3 regions of the Roseibium sp. FZY0029 genome follow, and region 3 is predicted to be linked to each of the others. Evidence: riboswitches for the same ligand, from Rfam matches in the RefSeq annotation. Region 3 holds a riboswitch; each other region holds the start of a gene.
What was found. Region 3 has a riboswitch for thiamine pyrophosphate ahead of thiO (glycine oxidase ThiO). Riboswitches for the same ligand answer to the same signal wherever they lie in the genome.
Positions count from the first base shown of each region.

Region 1: linked by a shared signal. The riboswitch ahead of V1T76_RS20345 (ABC transporter permease) and the one ahead of thiO (glycine oxidase ThiO) in region 3 are both predicted to bind thiamine pyrophosphate.
Region 2: linked by a shared signal. The riboswitch ahead of V1T76_RS07255 (hydroxyethylthiazole kinase) and the one ahead of thiO (glycine oxidase ThiO) in region 3 are both predicted to bind thiamine pyrophosphate.

Region 1 is NZ_JAZDVZ010000007.1:158,843-165,972, forward strand. Features, by position in the region: gene V1T76_RS20315 (DeoR/GlpR family DNA-binding transcription regulator) at 1-215, shown strand, start outside; tRNA gene V1T76_RS20320 (tRNA-Glu) at 307-382, opposite strand; gene V1T76_RS20325 (hypothetical protein) at 518-874, opposite strand; gene V1T76_RS20330 (RluA family pseudouridine synthase) at 873-1,898, shown strand; gene rpoH (RNA polymerase sigma factor RpoH) at 2,076-2,960, shown strand; gene V1T76_RS20340 (ABC transporter substrate-binding protein) at 3,034-3,975, opposite strand; gene V1T76_RS20345 (ABC transporter permease) at 3,998-4,753, opposite strand; TPP riboswitch at 4,901-5,007, opposite strand; gene V1T76_RS20350 (hypothetical protein) at 5,303-7,051, opposite strand.
Region 2 is NZ_JAZDVZ010000002.1:585,966-593,095, forward strand. Features, by position in the region: gene V1T76_RS07240 (OmpP1/FadL family transporter) at 35-1,240, opposite strand; gene V1T76_RS07245 (TRAP transporter substrate-binding protein) at 1,903-3,009, opposite strand; gene thiD (bifunctional hydroxymethylpyrimidine kinase/phosphomethylpyrimidine kinase) at 3,011-3,817, opposite strand; gene V1T76_RS07255 (hydroxyethylthiazole kinase) at 3,854-4,627, opposite strand; TPP riboswitch at 4,696-4,806, opposite strand; gene V1T76_RS07260 (Lrp/AsnC ligand binding domain-containing protein) at 5,015-5,251, shown strand; gene V1T76_RS07265 (hypothetical protein) at 5,273-5,680, shown strand; gene V1T76_RS07270 (DMT family transporter) at 5,916-6,917, opposite strand.
Region 3 is NZ_JAZDVZ010000003.1:266,166-273,295, forward strand. Features, by position in the region: gene V1T76_RS09615 (LysR family transcriptional regulator) at 40-921, shown strand; gene V1T76_RS09620 (thiamine phosphate synthase) at 947-1,552, opposite strand; gene V1T76_RS09625 (thiazole synthase) at 1,549-2,322, opposite strand; gene thiS (sulfur carrier protein ThiS) at 2,328-2,525, opposite strand; gene thiO (glycine oxidase ThiO) at 2,509-3,486, opposite strand; TPP riboswitch at 3,649-3,769, opposite strand; gene V1T76_RS09640 (DNA topology modulation protein FlaR) at 3,817-4,341, opposite strand; gene V1T76_RS09645 (pirin family protein) at 4,492-5,427, shown strand; gene V1T76_RS09650 (DUF6030 family protein) at 5,396-6,157, opposite strand; gene V1T76_RS09655 (class II aldolase/adducin family protein) at 6,539-7,130, shown strand, end outside.

The DNA.
Region 1 (7,130 bases), on a different contig from region 3:
TCACCAAGACCATCATGGACAATGCCCGGCACGTCATTCTGGCGGCCGACAGCACCAAGTTCGAGCGCACCGCCCCGGTTCGTGTCGGGCATCTGCGCCAGGTCAGCACCTTTGTGACCGATTATTGCCCCTCACCGGACTTCGCACAGATTGCGCAGGAGGCCGAGGTCGAACTGATCGAGACCGGACAACAGGAAGACACCACCAGCAGCTGATCAGCCTTCGGGGCGTGCAAAACCTGTGCACAAATGGGTGGAGAACCCTGTGTGCAAGGTGTGAATATGCTGTTCGTGCCTTGGGGAAAAATGGCACGCCCAACGGGACTCGAACCCGTGTTTCCGCCGTGAAAGGGCGGCGTCCTAGACCGCTAGACGATGGGCGCGCGGGGCTTGAGAAGCTCACTGCCTCAAGCCGAGGACCGTGCGTATAAGGCTGCATTGGAAAAGACGCAAGCCCTAATTTTCATTTTTTTGTCACATGCCTGTTCATAACCCGGCCGCTCAGGCTCGACGCTGCGTCAGCGCGCGACAAAATCCGTACGGCCCAATTGTTTTCCCGTGACAGGATCGAAGCGCAGCAAGGCGGTCTTGCTGCCTTCGCGCACCAGAACCATCAGCAGACCATCGGAGATGTTTGCCTGCAGTATCTCCGCGTCAGCACCAACTGCCACCGTCGCGGCATATTGATCGGCGGAAACATCGGTCGTATTGGAGTTGATCTTGTAGAGAATTGCTGCAAAGACAGCGATAAAGCCGGCGATCATGACGAGGGACGAGCCGAGCAGCAGACGCTTCAGCTTGGCCTGGATGCGTTCGGCCGCAGGATCAAGCGGCTTTTCACCCGGCCCCTCATCCCGATAATCAGGTTGTGACATGACAGACAATTCCCTCGAGTATCCGGCCGGTCTGGACCAGGATTTCAGTTTAACAGTTGATGCAGCCGATGCCGGGAAACGGCTGGATGCGGTGCTGGCGGCTCATCTGGAAGCCCTTAGCCGCAACAGGATCCAGTCCCTGATCAAGTCCGGGGACGTCACCGTCGGCGGCGCGAAAATAGTGGAGCCGAAATACCGGGTCAATGAAGGCGATGCCCTGACCCTCACTTTGCCGCAGGCCGAGGACCCCGAGCCCAAGGGTGAGGATATCCCCGTCACGGTCGTCTTTGAGGACGAACACCTCATCGTCGTGGACAAACCGGCCGGTCTTGTCGTGCATCCGGGTGCAGGCAACTGGACAGGCACACTCGTCAATGCGTTGATCCACCACTGTGGCGACAGCCTTTCGGGCATCGGCGGCGTCAAACGTCCGGGCATCGTCCACCGGATCGACAAGGATACGTCCGGATTGCTGGTCGTCGCCAAAACCGACCAGGCGCACAAGGGCCTGGCCGCCCAGTTCGCCGACCACGGCCGCACAGGTCCGCTGGAACGCGCCTATTCCGCTCTGGTCTGGGGCGCACCCTCCGGCCTGAAGGGCACGATCAATGCCAATCTGGCCCGGTCGCAGGCCAACCGGCAGAAGATCGCGGTCGTCAAGACCTCTGGCCGCCACGCCATTACCCACTGGCAGGTGAAGGAGCGCTTCGGCAATGCCGAGCAGCCCGCCCTCGCCTCGTTGCTGGAGTGCCGCCTTGAAACCGGCCGTACCCACCAGATCCGCGTTCACATGGCCCACATCGGCCACCCGCTGATCGGAGACGACGATTACGGGTCGGGTTTCAAGACCAAGGCCAACCGTCTGGAAGAGCCGCTCAAGAGCCTCGTGAACGGTTTTCACCGCCAGGCGCTGCATGCCGGCCTGTTGGCTTTCGAGCACCCCGTAAACGGTAAAACCTTGCGCTTTGAGAGCCCTTACCCGGCCGATTTCGCAAAACTTTTGTCCGGATTACAAAAATTTTAGGATTCGTTTTCGTTTTCTGACCATGCATTCGCCGAATTTCGACCTATATTAGGCTATCTTGTGTGCCTGTACGGACACGATTGTGCGTCCGACTTCCCTCCCAAATGGCTTGCTTGCGTATCACTGCGGGGCAGCGGGAGGAAGGCGACGCAAACTTGACGAAAGGGGGTGCATGATATGGCCCAAAACGTTCCGACGCTTACAGCAGGGGAAGGCGGCCTCAGCCGATACCTGGACGAGATCCGCAAGTTTCCGATGCTTCAGCCGCAGGAAGAGTACATGCTCGCCAAGCGCTACAAAGAGCATGAGGATCCTGAAGCAGCCGAACGCCTGGTCAATTCCCATCTACGCCTCGTCGCCAAGATTGCCATGGGTTACCGCGGCTATGGCCTGCCGATCGGAGAAGTCGTCTCCGAAGGCAATGTCGGCCTGATGCAAGCGGTCAAGCGCTTTGAACCGGACAAGGGTTTCCGGCTCGCGACCTATGCCATGTGGTGGATCAAGGCAGCTATTCAGGAATACATCCTGCGCTCATGGTCTCTCGTTAAAATGGGGACCACGGCCAACCAGAAACGCCTGTTCTTCAACCTGCGTCGCCTCAAGGGCAAGATCCAGGCGCTGGACGAAGGCGATCTGAAGCCGCACCAGGTATCGGAAATCGCTACCAAACTCGGAGTGTCCGAGGAGGAAGTGGTATCCATGAACCGCCGTCTGGGTGGTGATGCCAGCCTGAACGCGCCTGTGCGCGCGGAAGCAGACGCGGGCGAGTGGCAGGACTGGCTTGTTGATGAAAGCGAGAGCCAGGAAACCCTGCTTGCCAACCAGGAAGAGCTGGACATGCGTCGCAAGATGCTGAACGACGCCATGGACGTGCTCAACGAACGCGAGCGGCGCATCTTCGAAGCGCGCCGCCTGTCGGAAGATCCGATGACGCTGGAAGACCTTTCCGGTGAATTTGGTGTCAGCCGTGAACGCGTTCGCCAGATCGAGGTCCGCGCCTTCGAGAAGGTTCAGAAGGCCGTGCGCAACAGCGCCCGCACCATGGACCAGCCTGCCGCCTGAGCCAGGTAACCTAGAAAACAAACAAGCGCCGGAGCCAACCTCCGGCGCTTTTCTTTTACGTGAACTGATTGGATTAGCGGATCTCGGCTGTATAGCTTTCCACCGGCACGACTTTGCTGATCAGGCCAGCTTCGGCCATGAACTCGGCAAAACGCTGATAGCGGCCTGCGTCGAGTGCCGCCGGGCGCTTGGCGAAGCGCGGCAGCGTGTCGAACCAGGCCCGTCTGTTCAGCTCGTCGTTGAGGTTCGGATATGCCTCTATGAACGCATTCCAGGATTCTTCCGGATGATTGCTCAGATAGATCGTGGCCGCTTCCACAGCCGCGAGGAACTTCGCGAAGCGCGGATCGTCGGTCTCGTCCTTGTTCACGACATAGATCAGCTCATCAAAGATCGGCACGCCGTTTTCTTCCGGAAAGAAGGCCTTGCCCGGTTTGCCTTCGATTTCGAGCTGGGTCAGCTCGAAATTGCGATAGCCGCCGATCACCGCATCCACCTGGCCGGCAAGCAAAGAACCCGACAGCGCGAAATTGACGTTGACCAGTTCCACGTCATCAATGGTCAATCCCGCCGATTGCAGCATCTGGCCCAGCATCGCATCCTCGAACCCGGACACGGAAAAACCGATGCTCTTGCCCTTCAGGTCCTTCAGCTCCTGAATTGGACCATCCTTGAGCACGATGAGCGAATTGAGCGGCGTTTCCACCAGTGTCCCGATCCATTTCAGCGGCAGCTCCTCGTCTATCTGCGCGTGAAGCGTCGGTTGATAGGAGACCGCAATATCGCCCTGCCCGGCAGCGACCAGCTTCGGCGGCATTGCAGGATCTGCAGGCTCGATGATCTCAACGTCCAGACCTTCCGCTTCGAAGAAGCCTTTTGTCTGAGCGGTAACCAGCGGCGCGTGATCCGGATTTACGAACCAGTCGAGCAGCAAGGTCAGTTTTTCACCGGCCTGCGCCGGGCCCGACGCCAGCAAGCCGGCCGCGAGAACAAGAGACAGGAATTGTTTTTTCATGAGGTCCTCCGTTGAGCGGCAGCTAGCTGAGCGTCTGCCAGGGAACAAGAAGTCGGGTGAGATGGTTCACGGCAAAACGCATGATCAGCACCATGGCTGCCAGAAGGATCAGGGCAGCGAACATCATGTCCGCCTGCATCCGGTTGCTGCTTTGAAGCATTATGAAGGCAAGGCCGCCCTTCGCCCCGGCCCACTCACCGATGATCGCCCCCATGGGCGCGAACACAGCAGCAACCCGCAAACCGGAGGCAAATGCCGGCAAGCCCGACGGCAGACGGAAGAACCAGAGTTCCTTCAAACGAGACAGCCGATAAAGCCGGGCAAGGTCGTGCAGACCCGGATCCAGCCGCTGCAGGCCGTCGAAAAATGTCGACGTGACCGTGAAGAAGATGACCAGGATGACAACGACGATCTTGGACGCCAGCCCGAACCCCAGCCAGAGCACGAGGATCGGCGCGATGGCAAAGACAGGCAGGGCCTGCGTGACCAGAATGGGGGGCATGGCCAGCCTTGCAGCAACCGGAAACAGCCACAAGAGAATGGAAAGCAGCGCCCCGGCTGCAGCTCCAAGCACAAAACCGAGCACCGTCTCATAGGCGGTGATACCGGCATGATGCAGCAGAAAGCCGGCGTGTTTGGCGAAAGCTGCAAACACCCGGTCCGGACCCGGCAGAATGTAGTGCTGGGTGTCGAAGATATGGACAATGGCCGCCCAGATCGCGACGGTCAGCAGCAGGCCGAACACCGTCCGGCCGACAGCTTTCAGGAAAACCATCATCCGGCCACCTTGGTCACCACAGGCTGACAGGCCGGTTCAAGCGCCGATACCGGCAGTCGGATGTGCAGCCAGGGCTGCGGTCGCAGACAGATACGCATAGGATCTCCCGTCTTCGGACAAGCCGAAAATGACAATGGAGATCCGGGAATAGGCTAAGGATTCCGTCCCTTCGCCGGCATGACCCGGATCAGGTTCTAAGGGTTCGGCATCACGCCATCTCAGCTCCGGTAACCGGAACACCCCTCGGACCAAGTCGGAACATGCCTTGTGTCAGGAAAAAAGGCAAGCGGCTGCGGAACGGTTTTTAGGCAGGTTCCAAGGGCTTACCTCGCCCAGCCGGACACACCTCAACGTGCACCCAAGACCAGAACCACCAGATCATCGCCCTTGCACGCAGAGATAAGCTTATGAAAAAATTGAGATTTTCAGAACCAGATCCCAGCTCGCAGGTCACCCCGCGCGGATGACGTTGGAACGGGCATCCACGGAAAAAAGCCAGAAGCCGCTGTGAAGCGGCTTCTTCCAATTCTCAAAGCAGGAGACGATTGCTTAGCCGGCTTGCCAGGAGGTAATTGCCTTTTCAACAGCATCCGCACCGGCCGTTCCCTTCTCAAGGGTCAGGATGCCGCGCTTGCCGTTTTCATACAGCATCGGAATGTCGATCCAGCCGCGTTCACGCAGCAGGGCCAGATTGCGTTGCTGCTCGTTCGGCAGGCTGGACAGGGCGATCCAGAAAAAGCCTGGAGACACCTTCACCGAAGCGCCGATCAGCGCATCGCCGCGGGCCTCTTCAGTCGGCTTCATGACGAGACCCGGAACATTGACGACATCGCCCGGAGCGAAGTTTTCCGGAAACTCGTATTTGATCTCGACAAGATGGCTGGCTGGCAGGGAGGTGTCGTCATTCGGCTTGATGCGAATGTCGACTTTCACATCCCGCTCGGGGATTTCGACCGATGCACTCAGAACCGCCAGAGCCTTGCCATCGAGATTGGTTTCTTCCTCGACGCTCCAGACAACGGCACCTTGTGCCGCAGTGCCGGCGCCACCGGACTCTTCACCCTCTTCATAAAGAATCGAGCGCTGCACGGAAGAATCAGCCGCCGAAGCAGACGGAGCAGGCGCACTGTCATCCGGCGAGATAGCCGACAGGTTGTCTTCCGGCACCGCGACCGGGTTTTCTGTTATCGCAGGCGCCTGATCGTTGTCGGTGCTCGTCACGATGGAAGGCTGTGAAGGCTCGGGCGCAGTGTCTGCCGGGGTATCGGCCTCAGAGCTATCGGCCTGCCCGGTAATGGTTGTTGTGGTCACCGTACGAGCATCAGGCGCAACCACATCCGTTTCGCCTTCATTCAGCAAACGGTCGGTGTTCTTCGACGGTTCATCGCCTTCTCCGGCAGCAGTCGAAACCGGCGGCTCCGTGTTGGTGACAGGTTCGCTGTCCGAAACTGTTGGGGAAGACGATGTGGCAGGTACGTTGCCATTATCGGCGCTCTGATCACCTGCGGGCATCAGGAAATAGGCCCCTGCTCCCAGAAGGACCAGCACCAGCAATGCGGCGGCAATCGCAATAGGAACGGTGCGGCTGCCGGACGTATCCCCACGCAGCGCATCCGACGCCTTCGGCTTCGACCGTTTGTCGCGGTTTTTCTTCGGCGCCGGCTCTTCCTTGGGCTTGCGTGCCTCATCGCCGTGATACGGCTGATCGACGGAAACGGATGCAGCGGCACCGTTCGTCGGTTCGAACAGGCTGTCATCCGCCGGTTCTGCCTGTGCCGGCCCACCGAACGAGGGTTCCTGACGCACAGGTGCCGCGCTCGGATCGGAAGCTTCCTTGGCGTTGTGGACAGCCTGGCTGGCCGCCGTGCCAAGTGCTTCGGCCTGCGACAGGGTTTCTTTCAGCGGCGAAGGATCAGGTGTTTCCACTGCTGGAGTGGGAGCTGCTTCCGGCTCCTGCGGGGCAGGCACATCCGGCGCCGCCTCCGCGACCGGCTCAGCCTGCGGCGGCGTCACGGGTGGCGCGGAAACCTGCGGCGCGGGGGCTGGCGCCTCAACCTTCGGAACCGTCGGGCTCAGGCCCAGGCTCTCGCGCGCGGCCTCAGCTTCCACCTTGCGGATGGCTTCTTCAAGACGCAACTGCTCAGCCGTGATTTCGGACGGCGCTAACGGCGGTTCATAGGCTTTGAGCTGATTGACGATGGCATTGCGCGCACGGCTGTAAACGCTTCTGCGTGCGGCACCATTGTTTTCAGGTAAAGACGCGATCGTTTTCTTCAGAATCGAATAGTAATCAGCCATCTTCCTGCCTACCGGCCGACTGCAAGGATCTGTTGTGCGGGCCCGAGATTTCGTATCATTCTCAGGCTTATAGCAAGTT
Region 2 (7,130 bases), on a different contig from region 3:
GCCCTGGCCTTTCACAAACTGCGTACCAGTCTAATCAGAATTTGTAACGCAACGCGGCGGAGATGATGTTGACGCTGCTGTCGACATCCCCCGAATAGGTACCGAATGCCGCGTTGTAGTCCTGGTGATTGGAATCGATGTTAATATCGGTCGATTCCGGAATGATATGCGTGTAGCCGAGATCAAACGCCAGGTGCTCGTTGAAGGTGTAGCTGGCACCAGCCGATAGCCACCAACGGTTATTGTCAGGCAGACGCGTGGAGCGGATCTTTTCGTCGATTGGCGAGATTTCGTAGCCGACACCACCCCGGAAGGTCAGCTTGTCGTTGAAGTCGTATTCGCCGCCCAGCGAGAAGAACCAGCCATCATCATAATTGAAGTTCAGGACAGTAGCCGTCGTTCCCGTCGCATCGTTGATGGCCCGTGGTGACTTCAACCGGCTCCAGTTAGTCCATTCAACCGTTCCGAGAACGCGGATCTTGTCCGTGATCTTCTGTTTCGCGGACAGGTTGATCATGTCCGGCGTGACAACGCCCAGGCTGATTGCGGTCGTGACACCACCGGCAAACAGGTCGCCGTCAAGATCATGACCAACGCCGGATCGATAACCGAGGCCTATTTCCGTACCTTCGAACGGCCGCACCGTCAGACCGGCCGTCACACCAAAGCCGATATCATCACCGGAAATCTGGTTGGAACGGGGGAAGCCCGCACCGGACGTGGCGTCGGCGGACTTCAGCGACACATCCAGGTATTGAGCCTGGATACCGATTGCGATCGCGAACATGTCGTTGATCTGAAGCGCGACAGACGGGTTAACGTTCAACGAGAACACGGAAGACGAACGCGAATAGAACTGCGCCGCCCAGTTCTGCTCCGGTTTGGTCGACAAGCCGAAGGGTGCGTTGATACCAACACCGAAAATCAGCTTGTCGTTCAGCCTGTAGGCTGCGTAGGAAGCTGGAATATAGGCATCGGACGCAATATCACCACTGCCGACCGAAGACGTGCCGAGGAACCCGCCTGACAACGTTCCGTTGATGTCTGAGCTCGGAAAGAGCCCCGTATTATGTGCTTCGATGGTCAGGCCCTGCTGAGCGCCGATAAGCGACGCGGGGTTCCAGTACATCGAAGAAATCGAGCCGCCGGACGTCCCATACCCGGCAAATGACATGCCCTGAAAATACGAGCTCTGTTCTCTCAGCGCGAACCCGCCTGCGAACGCTGAATTTGCAACCATTGATAGAACCACAGCTGTAGAAGCAAGTAGAACTGATTTCTTGTTTACCCACGGCATTAAGTTTCCTCCCATCCCCTGGCCCCCGGATGTTTCATGACTAACTGAGACAGGATTTTAGGAGAACGCGGATCGTTTCAACCGAATAATTACGTCAGTCCGGCGGGCAATTTTTCATGCTGCAATGCGAAATACGCGCCATTTTTTGTCGCAAATGCTATCGGGAGCTTCGAAACTCTTCAAAACAGACAAGTTCAAAGTGTGTTCGTTATCGAACCGACACACTTTCAAACATTTGCCCAAAAAACAGGCAGTCAGAATGTCAGTTTCCGATAACGTAATTTAGCATTGAATCGTTGCGGCTTTGCCACAGATCTCGCAACGGAATGTGGATGGCTTGTAGGACAAATCCCTTGGTATTCCTTGGTAAAAACACCAATCAGCTTTCCATGCGGAAACCGGACGGGCCGTATGCATGCTCGCGGTTTCCGGCCTTAAAAACTCATTTTGTCAGGAAGTTTCCCGGCGGATGGCGCCTTCGTTTCGCTTGGAAACGGTCCATTACCAGCCCAGCGGATTCAAACCCCGAACCGGTCGGTTGCAAGGTTTCGCAAAGAGACCGTCTGCGGACGTTGCCATGATGCAATCCGCAGCCGGCGGCAGGTCTAACCGTCCCGGGCTTCCATGAACTTGCGCATGGCAACGTCGCTCCAGGGAGCCAGACGGGCCCGGGCAGCCAGGTGACTGTCGTAGATCCTCTGGCTGAGCGCATCCTTGCTCGCGAATTCCGCCAGCACCTCGGCGGAGGTCACTCGCAGCGCCTCCAGCACATCATCCGGATAGGGACGGACAACGACGCCGTCTTCCTCCTGCAACAGCTGCAGCGCGCCCGCATTTTCCCAATCGCTTTCGGCAAGCGACCGGCCGTTTTCGGCTTTGCAGGCTTCCAGAATGATCGCGCGAAGGTCTTCCGGCAGACCTTCCAGCGCGACCTTGTTGAAGATCGCTTCGCCGGTACCGTTCGGCTCATGAAACCCGGGCGTGTAGTAGGACTTGGCAGCTTTCTGGAAACCCATCGCGCGGTCCGACCATGGCCCCAGGAATTCCGTGGCATCCAGCACCCCGCTGTCCAGCGCCTGGAACAGCTCGCCGGGTGGCAGACTGATAGGCGTTGCCCCGAGCCTGCGCATCACCTCGCCACCAAGCCCCGGCATGCGGATCTTCAGCCCCTTGAGATCGTCCAGCGTGTTGATCTCGCGCTTGAACCAGCCCCCCATCTGGACGCCGGTGTTGCCGGCCATGACCGGGCGCAGTCCGAAGGGGGCATAAAGCTCGTCCCAAAGCGCCTGGCCGCCCCCCTGCTCAATCCAGGTGATGTGTTCATGCGGCAGCAGGCCGAAAGGGATCGCGGTGAAATAGACCGAGGCCGGGATCTTGCCCTGCCAGAAAAACGAGGCCGTATGCGCCATCTGCGCCGTGCCCGCGGAAACTGCCTCGAACACGCCCAGAGCCGGCACCAATTCACCGGCGGCAAAAAGCCGGACGCGCAGTCGGCCGCCGGACATCAGCTCGATCCTGTCCGCAATACGCTGTGCGGTCATCCCGGGCCCCGGCAGGTTCTTCGGCCAGGATGTCACCATCTTCCATTCCAGCGTCGCCTGCTCCTGCGCCAGCGCTGGGGTGGCCAATGCACTGGCTCCGGCGGCTGCGGAAGCCCCCAGAAGTTGGCGTCGGCTCATCCGTCCAGTTTCGGTCTTTGGCTGACGGGTCATCTCACTTGCTCCAGAACGCGTGGAAATGATGAACAGGGCCGTGACCACTGCCGATGTGCAATTCATCGGCGGCAGCGATTGCGGCCTGAATATAGGATTTGGCAGACCGTACAGCCGCTTCCATGTCCTGCCCCTTGGCGAGGCCAGCGGCAACGGCCGATGACAGCGTGCAACCGGTGCCGTGCGTGTTGTCGGTTTTGACCCTGTCGGACCGGAGCCAGATCGCATTGCCTTCACGGTCGAGCAGAAGGTCAGCACTTTGCTCGCCGGCCCCGTGCCCGCCCTTGAGCAGAACCGCGTTGGCTCCAAGGCCGAGCAGCCGCTCAGCCTGCTCGTGCATCTGAGTTTCGTCAGCCGCCACATCGCCCTGCAACATGCGTGCGGCTTCATGCAGGTTCGGCGTCACGATGTCGGCCAGTGGCAGCAACAGGCTGATCAAGGTGTCCACGGCACTGTCCGCCAACAGGGGATCCCCGGACGCGGCCACCATCACCGGGTCGAGCACCACTTTGCCCGTCTCAAGCGTCTGCAACCCTTCCGCCACCGCCTCAATCGTATCGACGCGCGACAGCATACCGATCTTGGTTGCCTTGACGGCAAGGTCGGTGAAAACTGCCGTCATCTGGGCCCGTATGAAGTCCGGCGGCACATCGTGAATGGCGCTGACACCCAGCGTGTTCTGCGCGGTGAGCGCCGCAATGACGCTGGCGCCATAGACACCATTGGCGGAAAAGGTCTTGAGATCGGCCTGAATCCCGGCTCCGCCGCCGGAATCCGATCCTGCAATGGTCACCGCGATTGCGGTCATGAGAGCCTCCTGGAGAAGATGGACGACTAGCGCGCGTCAGCCGGTTTTGAGACGGGCTTCAATGTCGCGGTCGGTCAGGGAATAAAGCGCGTCGAGCAATTCCGGCACCAGACTACCCGGCCCGCCTGCTCGGCCGGCGGCAATTTCACCGGCAATGTTGAAGACGGACAGCCCGCAGGCCGCTGCCAGCGCCCGGTCGTTTTCGACGCTCAGGAACGCAGCCAGAACCGCCCCCCCGGCGCAGCCGGTGGCCGTCACGCGGGACATCAGCGGATCGCCGTTGCGCAACAGAAAATCCTCGCCGCGGCTTTCGATCCTGTCTTCCGGCCCCGTGACGGCAAACACCGTTCCGGCCTCGATCAACGCATCGACATCCGCCCTTTCCGGCAGGAGGGCGGCAAGTTCTTCCGAATTGAGCCGCACCAGATCCGGCTTCAGGTCCAAAAGCTCACGCGCATAGGCGCAGCGCACGGGCGACCGGTTGACGAAAACCGGATCAACACAAATCGGCCGGCCGGCCTTCCTTGCAGCGTCCATGGCAAGCGGAATGGCCAAGCGGCGTTCCTCGTCGAGCGTGCCGAGGTTCACCAGAAGTGCATCGGCGCCGCCAGCAAAGGCGGCAACTTCCTCCCGCGCGATGGTCATGGAGGGGACGGCACCGAGCGCCAGCAGCACATTGGCGGTGAAGCTCTGCGCAACGGCATTGGTGATGGTGTGAACGCGCGGTGCTTTCTGCCGGACCCGTTCCAGAAGGGAGAAGACCAATTCGGCGCTGAGCGCCTGCGTGGATGCGGCAACGGACAAGCTCATGACGGCTCTCCTTTTAAAGAAAGCCCGTTGCCGGTCTTCCGGATAGGACGTGTTGTGGAAAATGGTTCGTGCATCATGATCTCAAATCCCTCCGCCGGTATCAGCCGGATCAGGTTCAAGGAGTTGGCAGGCGGCCTCTCAGCCCGGTCCTGGATGGCCGGGCACCCCCATGAGATGTTTGCACTGCTAACAAGCTGGCAGCGCGATTGCAAGACCCGGCCTGTGCAGGGCAGCTACTCCGCAATTGACTGGCGCAAGGAGATGGGCGATGTCCTAGTCTGCTTTTCGTGAATCTGTCGCCCGGCCTTTTTTCGAAACCGAACGGTCCGGTGAACGGTTCTGGTGACACGCTCACCCACTTCAAACACCAACTGCCCGGAGCATCCCATGGTACCGTTTTTCGTGATGATCAAATGCCAGTTGGGCAAGACCTATCAGGTTGCCGATGCAATTGCCGACGCGGAAATTGCATCCGAAGTCTATTCCACCTCCGGCGATTACGATCTTCTGGTGAAATTCTATGTCGAGGATGGTTCTGACATCGGCCATTTCGTGAACGAGAAGGTCCACCCGATCGACGGTATTCAGGACACCAAGACCATCATTACCTTCAAGGCCTTCTAAGGCCAGACCCGGACAATTTCCATGAAACTCATTAAATCCGCAGCGCTTTGCCTGAGCCTTGCTCTTGCGCCTCTCAGCACCACCGCATCCGCGCAAGGCATGCCGCCTGAGCAGATCAAGCAGATCCTGGATCTGACCAAGGCCAACTGGGTGTCCTTCCGCGACTGGCAGGGCCAGGAGCTAATCTATTTCACCCACCTGGAATCCTGGAAATGCGGCATCGACTATGTCTTCTACGGGCTGAACGATGGCCCGATTGATCAGGAATGGCAGCTGGACGCCTGCGACCCCGACAACCCGAACGTCGTGCTCAAAGACAAACCCTACCTGGAACTTCCCGCCGGTTCGGCCCAGTCGATCAACGTGCAGCTCATCTTCAAGGACGGCACCAAGAGCGCAGTCGAGCGGTTCGAGTACAAGCCGCAGTAAGGCTGAATTAAGAAACCACCCGTATTCGCCGTCATTCAGGACAAGCGCGGTGAAGCTGCGCGCAGATCCGGAATCCAGCGCATCAGCGTGAGCGGAGCGAACTCTTTTCTCTTCGCGTAATGCCGCGCCAAAGGCGCGAAATAAGTCTGGATTCCGGATCAGCGCTCGGCTTCGCCTCATTTGTCCGGAATGACTCAGGAAAGGCAGCGTCGCCTGCCCTCTTGTCTCTCCCTCCTCACGAACGCGAAGGCGAAGACGCCCGGCGGGCCTTGGTGCGGTCCAGACCGAGCTTGTGTTCGCGGTATATGACGAAGATACCCGCGGCAATCACGATCAGCGCCCCGACCACCACCGCAGGCAGCGGTGTTTCATTGAACACCACCCAGCCGACAATGATCGCCCACAGCATGTTGACATAGTCGAATGGGGCAATGGTTGAGGCGTCGGCGTAACGGTAGCTCTGCGTGAGCAGGATCTGGCCGACACCACCGGCAAGACCGATCAGCAGAAGCAACCCGGCTGTCGGCAGATCCGGCACGATCCAGGCCTGTCCGGGCAGCAAAAGCCCGAGCGGCAGGGTGAGCAGTGACAAAATGGAAGACATGCCGGCGAACCAGGTCACGATGGTCGACGTGCGCTCCGTCTCGCACAATTTGCGCACGGTGATCATGGCAAGTGCCGCAAAGCCCGCACCGGTAAGGCCGATCAACGCACCGATCATCGAATCGTTGTCCAGTTCCGCATCCCCAAGGTGCGGCGACAGCACCACCAGAATGCCGACAAAGCCGACACAGACTGCGCTCCAGCGGTAGACCCGCACTTTTTCGCCAAGAAGAAAGAACGCCAGCACCACCACGAAAAGCGGCGAGGCAAAGCCGATGGCCGTCGCATCCGGCAGAGGCAACAGCGAGAGCGCGGTGAAGCCACAGACCATTGCCGTCAGCCCGACGGACGCCCGGGTAAGATGCCCAAGCGGATTGGCCGTTCTGAAGGCAAGCCCCAGCTCCCGGCGCATCGCCACCATGATCAGTACCGGAAACAGACCGAAGAAATTGCGTGCGAACACCAGTTCGCCGATAGGCACCGTCTCGGCCGCGATCTTCAGCGCCGTTGCCATGACGAAAAACACCATGGTGGACGCAACTTTCAGGGATATTCCGATAAGAGGTGCCTGCCGGGTCATCCCGGTGGGCGCCGGAGGTCCGGAGAAACGGGACTTCTGGCTCAAGAACGCCATGACAACTTCCAGGCCCGGCTTTTCAAAGATAAATCCCACGGTGTACCGGTCCAAAAACCGTGGGAAGAACCAGTGCGACTGGCCCTTCGAGTGCAGTGGATCAAGAATTGTCCCGCGTACAGGATGCGCGTAGGCGGGAATGAGGTGAAGGGCCTACAGTATTTGATCAAACGAGGCTTACGGCAAGCCCACTTGCAGGAAATTTGCCGCACG
Region 3 (7,130 bases):
ACAACCAGAGCAAGGCGATCAACGCGAGAAGCAATCTGCATGAACTGGGACGACATCCGCATCTTTCTCGCAATCGCGCGAACGGGACAGATACTGGCCGCAGCGCGCCGCCTCGGCCTCAACCACGCCACCGTCGCCCGCAGACTAACGAACCTTGAGGACAGCGTCGGCACACGTCTGTTCGACAGGTCGACGTCCGGCTGTCTTCTGACCGAAGCGGGCAACCGGTTTTTCGACAGGGCAGAACGGATCGAAGCCGAGGCGGTTGCGGCGGAAGCGGATCTCACAAACGACACGCCGGAAATTACGGGAACCGTGCGCATCGGCGCGCCCGACGGCTTCGGTGTTGCATATCTTGCCCCTCGCCTCGGAAAACTGACGGAGAAGCATCCGGGCCTGACGGTGCAGCTCGTGCCCGTGCCGCGATCCTTCTCCCTGTCCCGCCGCGAGGCCGATATCGCCGTGACGATAGACCGGCCGGAAACCGGCCGACTCTTTGCCGGCAAGCTTGTCGACTATTCCCTCGGCCTATACGCCTCGAAAGCCTATCTGGAACGCCGAGGCACGCCAGTTATCGCACACGACCTTACCGCCCACGATCTGATTGGATACGTGGAAGACCTGCTTTACTCGCCGTCGCTGAATTACGGCACCGAAATCCTGAAAGACTGGACTGCACGCTTTGAAATCGCCTCTGCGCTCGGCCAGACCGAAGCCGTGCGCTCCGGAGCAGGTATTGGAATCCTCCACGATTTTATCGCGCGCGATGACAGTGGTCTTGTCGCTGTTTTGCCGAACATAAAGCTTCACCGCGCCTACTGGATGGTCACGCATGAAAGCTCGCGCCCGCTCCGCCATGTTGCGGTGGCACAAGACTTTCTGCGCGATCAGGTCGCGCGCGATAGAGCTATCTTCAGCTAGGCAACCAAACCGAAAAGCGGGCCTGCTACCGCCAGCGCTGCGTCGCCTCAATCCATTCCCTCGTGCGCGCTTCCGGATCGGCATTGCGCGTGATGTCAGTGGCGACGGCCGCGATATCCGCGCCATTCTCAAACACACCAGGCAGACGCTCCGGGTTGAGGCCGCCAATGGCCACCAGGGGTAGACTGCCGATCTGCTGCCTCCAGCGGCCGATCTTCTCAACGCCTTGCGGGGCCCATTTGAGCTCTTTCAGGATTGTCGGATAGACGGGGCCGAGGGCGACATAATCGGGCTCGGTAGAAAGAGCTGTCTGCAGTTCTTCGCCGTCGTGGGTCGACACTCCAAGCTTCAAGCCTGCCTTGCGAATGGCTGCGACATCAGCCGCGGCAAGGTCTTCCTGACCAAGATGGACAAAATCACACCCCTCCTCGATTGCAAGCTGCCAATAGTCGTTGACGACAAGTTGGCAGCCATGTTTCACGCAAACGCTCCTGGAAGCCGCGATTTCCTTGCGCAGGATATCATCGCTCACGTCCTTGATGCGTAGCTGAACCAGTTTGATGCCAAGCGGCACCAGCCGTTCGATCCAGTCGGAACTGTCAACGATGGGATAAAAGGGATCGAGTTTCATTCAAAAACCGCCATTCCGAGTACCGGAGTAGAAGGAACCGCCATGTCACGAGGTTCCAGGGGTTGGGCTTCGTAGGCCAGTCGACCGGCCTCGATTGCCATCGCAAATGACCTTGCCATGGCGACAGGATCACCGGCCTTCGCTACGGCCGTGTTCAGCAGCACCGCATCAAAGCCGAGTTCAAGTACAGTGGCCGCGTGAGACGGCCGGCCAAGACCGGCATCCACGACAAGAGGAACGCCACTGAAATGACTGCGGTAAGAACGAAGGGCATCCGGATTGACCGGCCCTTTCGCTGAACCGATCGGCGCGCACCAGGGCATCAACACCTGGCAGCCTGCCTCAAGCAGCCGTTCACCGACCACAATATCGTCCGTCGTATAAGGAAACACCTCGAAGCCGTCATCGCTCAGGATGCGTGACGCCTCCACAAGGCCAAAGACATCCGGCTGCAGGCTGTCGTGATGGCCGATCACTTCCAGCTTGATCCAGTCGGTTCCAAAAAGGTCCCGCGCCATCCTTGCGGTGGTAACCGCTTCCTTCACCGAGTGACACCCGGCGGTGTTGGGCAGCACCTTGACGTTCAATTCCCGGATTCGGTCCCAGAACCGCCCACCTGTGCCATTTCCGGCCGTTTCTCGCCGGAGAGACACGGTCAGAATTTCTGCACCCGATGCCCTTACCGCATCCGCCAGGATTTGCGGTGAAGGATATTGCGCCGTTCCGAGCAGAAAACGCGATGCGAACGTTTCCCCATAAACTTCAAACATGATCGTCAGCCTCCCTGCATTGGTGACAGGATCTCGATCCGGTCGCCCGCCTCAAGGACACAAGCGCTCCGTTCTTCCGCACACACGAGTTCGCCGTTGCGCGCCGTGGCCAGGAACTCATGGTCATAGGCCAGTTCATGCAGAAGGGCAGCCAGCGTCGCGCTGGCAACTTCCTGAGGTTCGCCGTTAATGGTTAGCTTCAAGGGACTTCTCCTGAAGATGTTGCACGATCCTGTCTGCTGCCTCGATGGCAAAATGCGGGGCAAGCAGGAAGCCGTGCCGGTAAAATCCGTTCAGTGACAACGTGTTGCCGGAAAGCGTGACGCGAGGGAGATTGTCGGGATAGGCCGGGCGCAGGCCCGCCCCGGTTTCGATGATCTTTGCCTCCGCAAAGCCAGGATGCAGGCTGTAGGCGGCATTGAGGAGTTCCATGGTCGACCGAACACTGACCGCCTCCCGGTCGCCGGTTTCAATCATGGTCGCCCCGACCATGAAGACCCCGATGTCACGCGGCACGACATAGACCGGGATGCGCGGGTGCAGAAAACGCACAGGCCGCGAAAGTGAGACATCCGGCGCGTGGAGCAGCAGCATTTCACCGCGAACGGGCCGCAGGTGCGGATCGGGCGCAGCCATGCCGGTACAATCGGCGACAAGATCGGGCGCCGAAGCAAAGTGCTCGGTCTCGAAACTGGCCTCTGCACCGCTCTCAGACACTTTTGCCAGCAACGCCGTGAGAGCTTGCCGCGGATCGAGATGGGCTTCTCCGGCAAAATGAAGTCCCTTTGCAAATCGGCCCGCAAGGTCCGGCTCGAGTGCGCCCAGCGCTTCACTGTCGAGCCATGTAAAGCCGCTGGTCCGAGAGGCAAACCGGTTGAGTTCACCAGCATCGCGCGGCGCGGCAACAACCAGCGTGCCATTGTGCCGGACGTGCCCCGGCAGAACCTTGCTCCACCAGCCAATGGAGGCTTGCCCGAGCCGCAGAACATCCTCTTCGGCACTTTCCCGCTCGCACCAAGGCGCCAGCATACCGCCAGCAAGCCAGGAGGCACTGGCGGTAAGATCCTTGTGTTTTTCCAGCAACTCCACCCGCACACCACGCGAGACAAGCTCTTGTGCCAGAGCCAGACCGGCAACTCCGGCCCCTTTGATACCGACCTTCATCCCGCCTCTCCTGCCAGGGAGGACGTCAGTCGTTCGCCATCTCGGAATGTCTGGTAGACCGCCTGCATTCAACGAATCTCCGCAAGGACCGGAACAGGCCCCGCATTTCGGACAGTCAGCTTGGAAAGGTGGCCGGGGTGGTCGCATTGCCGTGGCAACCGCAGTTGGCCGAGAACACCTTCCCTTCGCCAGCATGACCTGGATCAGGTTCGTCGGGTCCCTGCACTGCGCAGTCGCGCCAGCAGTATCTCAGCCTCTTCTAGAGGCACCCCGGGTGAGCCCCTTTTGTGCCGCTCGTTAGGTGCAACTGTCAAGAGACCGGATAGATCTTCAGTCTCGCTCCCGACAGTCCGCCAGAAACTCATTGACCTCGGCAAGAGACCGGAGGCGATAGACTGTCAGATGCTTCGGAGGATCACTGTAGATGCGCTCCAACTTGGCTCTGGCCGAGTGTCTGGTTCGCCATATGAACTTCAGGAAATCAACCGTCTGCCAGTTGAACTGCTCCGGGCAGCCTTCCGCCAGATCAGGACGGCTTTGCCCATTGTATTTCACCGACCGTTTCAGCACTCGAAATATGCGGCGCATAACCGGGACATCGAGCCAGATGAAAGTGTCGGCACGTTCAACTCGCTCCGCATAGGTGCTTGAATGACCGCCCTCGAAGATCCACGCATCCTTCAAATGGACCTCATGCGTCAGACGGTCTTTCTCTTCTCGCGTCCGTTCGTTCCAACCGGAGCGGTAATGGATCTTGTCCATATGGTAGATGGGCAATCCGGTTTTCCGGCCAAGGGCAACGGCAAGCGTGCTTTTTCCCGAGCCCGGGCCGCCTACGATCATCACGCGTTTCATGTCGCACCAAACAAAAGCAAGTAAGGAAGGGCCGGTCGTTATACAGATTGTGCAGGGGATGAAAACCCGAAACAGACTGTTCAATGGACACTTCCGCTTCTCGGTGCCTATCTAACCTGCAAGACGAACTATTCTGTGATGGAGAGGCAGATGAGCTGGTTGAATTGCCCCGATCCCGTGGCGGGAAATGCTGCAAGCTGTGACCCGATAGAAACGATCATCGTTCCGCGAACGTCCGATCTCGGCGGATTTTCGGTGAGGCGCGCTCTGCCCTCCGCCAGGAGACGGATGGTTGGTCCGTTCATCTTCTTCGACCAGATGGGACCTGCAGAGTTGCTGGTTGGCGGCGGCATCGACGTGCGCCCTCATCCCCATATCGGTCTGGCGACAGTGACCTATCTCTTTGAAGGCGAGATGTACCATCGTGACAGCCTCGGAACGGAGATCGCGATTGCGCCCGGTGCCCTGAACTGGATGAGCGCGGGCAAGGGCATCGTGCATTCAGAACGTGAGCGTCCGGAACGATTGCAGGAAAAACGCCCCCTTTTCGGCCTGCAGAGCTGGGTTGCCCTGCCCAAACATCTGGAAGAGACTGACCCGACCTTCCAGCATCACGGCACTGAGGAACAGCCCGAGTTTTCCGACAAGGGCGCTTCGGTCAAGCTCATCGCTGGGGAGCTCTATGGCCACAAGGCACCGGTGAAGACAGCCTCCGACATGTTCTATGCAGATATCACGCTGGAACCGGGAGCCAGGATCCCGCTGGATGCCGGTTGGGAAGAACGTGGCCTTTACACTGTCTCTGGCCAGATCACCATCGCGGGCCAGAGTTTTGATCCGGCCCAGCTGTTGGTGTTCAAGCCGGGCGATCATCTGGTGATTGAAAACACCTCGCCCCTGCCCGCCCGTTTTGTGGTGCTTGGCGGGGAACCGATGGATGGCCGGCGTTATATCTGGTGGAACTTCGTGTCTTCATCAAAGGAACGCATTGAGCAGGCCAAGGAAGACTGGCGGCTGGGACGGTTCGATACGGTTCCCGGCGACGCGGAGGAATTCATTCCCCTGCCGGAGCGTTCGGGGCCTTGACGCTCCAGCCGCTCTCAAGAGGCGGCGCTTTTTCAAACCGGTCGGCGGGCCGGATCAGGTCCGGCTCGCCAAAGTCGAGAATGATATTGAGCCGCTGGCTTGCCAGCGGATCCCCTGTCAGCTTGGGATCTTCCGGCGCAACCGACATGCGAACACCCCTGTGGTTCGTTTCCAGTTGCCTGAAGCCGGAAACCGCCTCTCGAAAGACTTCCGGCACCGTCCAGCCGTAACGCAGGGCCAGGGCGTCGATCACCAGCCAGACCGCATCGAGCCCTATCTGCATCTGGCGCGGATCCTCCACCACCAGTTTAAGCCGCAGATAGTCGATGCGGTTGTCCGAGGGGCCGCGCAGCAGGAAGAAGAGAGTTGTCGAGCCATAGTCGACGCTCGGCGTGGTCAAGGGCACCAGGTCTGATGCGCATTGCCAGCGGTCCGCACTGAAGGGAGCCCGGCGCCAACCCGGATTTCCGAGGCCCAGCGAGCGCAACTCGTCACACAGTTGATCTGGCCGCCCCAGAAAGCTGCGCTTCAGTTCGGCTGCAAGTTCCGGCTCCGGGGCCAGCAGCACGTTCCTCGCCGGAGGCTGCAAGGACGATAGCGGGTCCGGCATCAGGGGTGATGTGACGACGCTGTCTTCCCCCTGCTGTTGAACAAGGTGCAGGAACAGACCTCCAACGGCAAAACCTGCTGCCAGAAGTGCCAGCGTTCCCCAGATGTAATAGGGCGTCACCTGAGCACGGCTCCTGGACCTGGCAACGCGTGGCGGCAGACCGGGCCTGTTGGGCTTGCCTCCGTCAGACAGCGTTTCTCCGTCCGGCTCAGCCCAGCGTGGTCCTTTGGAAAGCGGTCCGGGTCTTGGTCTGGATTGCTCGCCCCGACCCGTCCGGTCTGCCGACATTGCAGCCGATCCAAACAAATGCCTGAGCTTGTCTGCAAAACCCGCCATGCAGTCCCTTAACACCGCGATCCTTCACCGTCTGGTCGAAGGCTCGGGATATATCAAACCAATACCTTGAAAAGGCAACCGGATACCTGTCATCTAAGCGCCGCTTTCACGGCCGCGCTTTTAAACGATAGGCTTGCGGCCGAACCAGACCCAAAGAGGCCCCGAATGCCCACCTTTCCAGACGATACGTCCGAGCTGCGCCGCGCGATCATAGAGACTGCCCGCGCCTTGCCGCGTCTCGGACTGACGAAAGGCACTTCTGGAAATGTCAGTGCACGCACCGAATCCGGTTTTTTGGTGACGCCGTCGGGTACTCCTTATGAAAATCTGACCGAAGACATGATCGTTCCGCTGGACTGGGATGGCTGCTACCGCGGTGAAACGCTGCCGTCTTCCGAGTGGCGTATGCATCTCGACTTCTATCTGGCAAAACCTGACTGCGGCGCGGTGGTCCATTGTCACAGCCCGCGCGCAACCGCCCTCTCGTGCCACCGGCGTGGCATTCCCGCGTTCCATTACATGGTCGCGCTTGCCGGCGGTGACCGCATCGACTGTGCGCATTATGCAACCTTCGGCACGAAAGCCCTTTCCGAAGCGATGATCGCTGCTCTGGGAGACAGGAACGCCTGCCTGCTTGCGAACCATGGACAGATCGCCGGAGGCGCAACATTGCAAAAGGCTCTTTCGGTGGCGGAAGGTGTTGAAGATCTGGCGGATCAGTATCTGTCGGCTCTGACACTCGGCGACCCGGTGATCC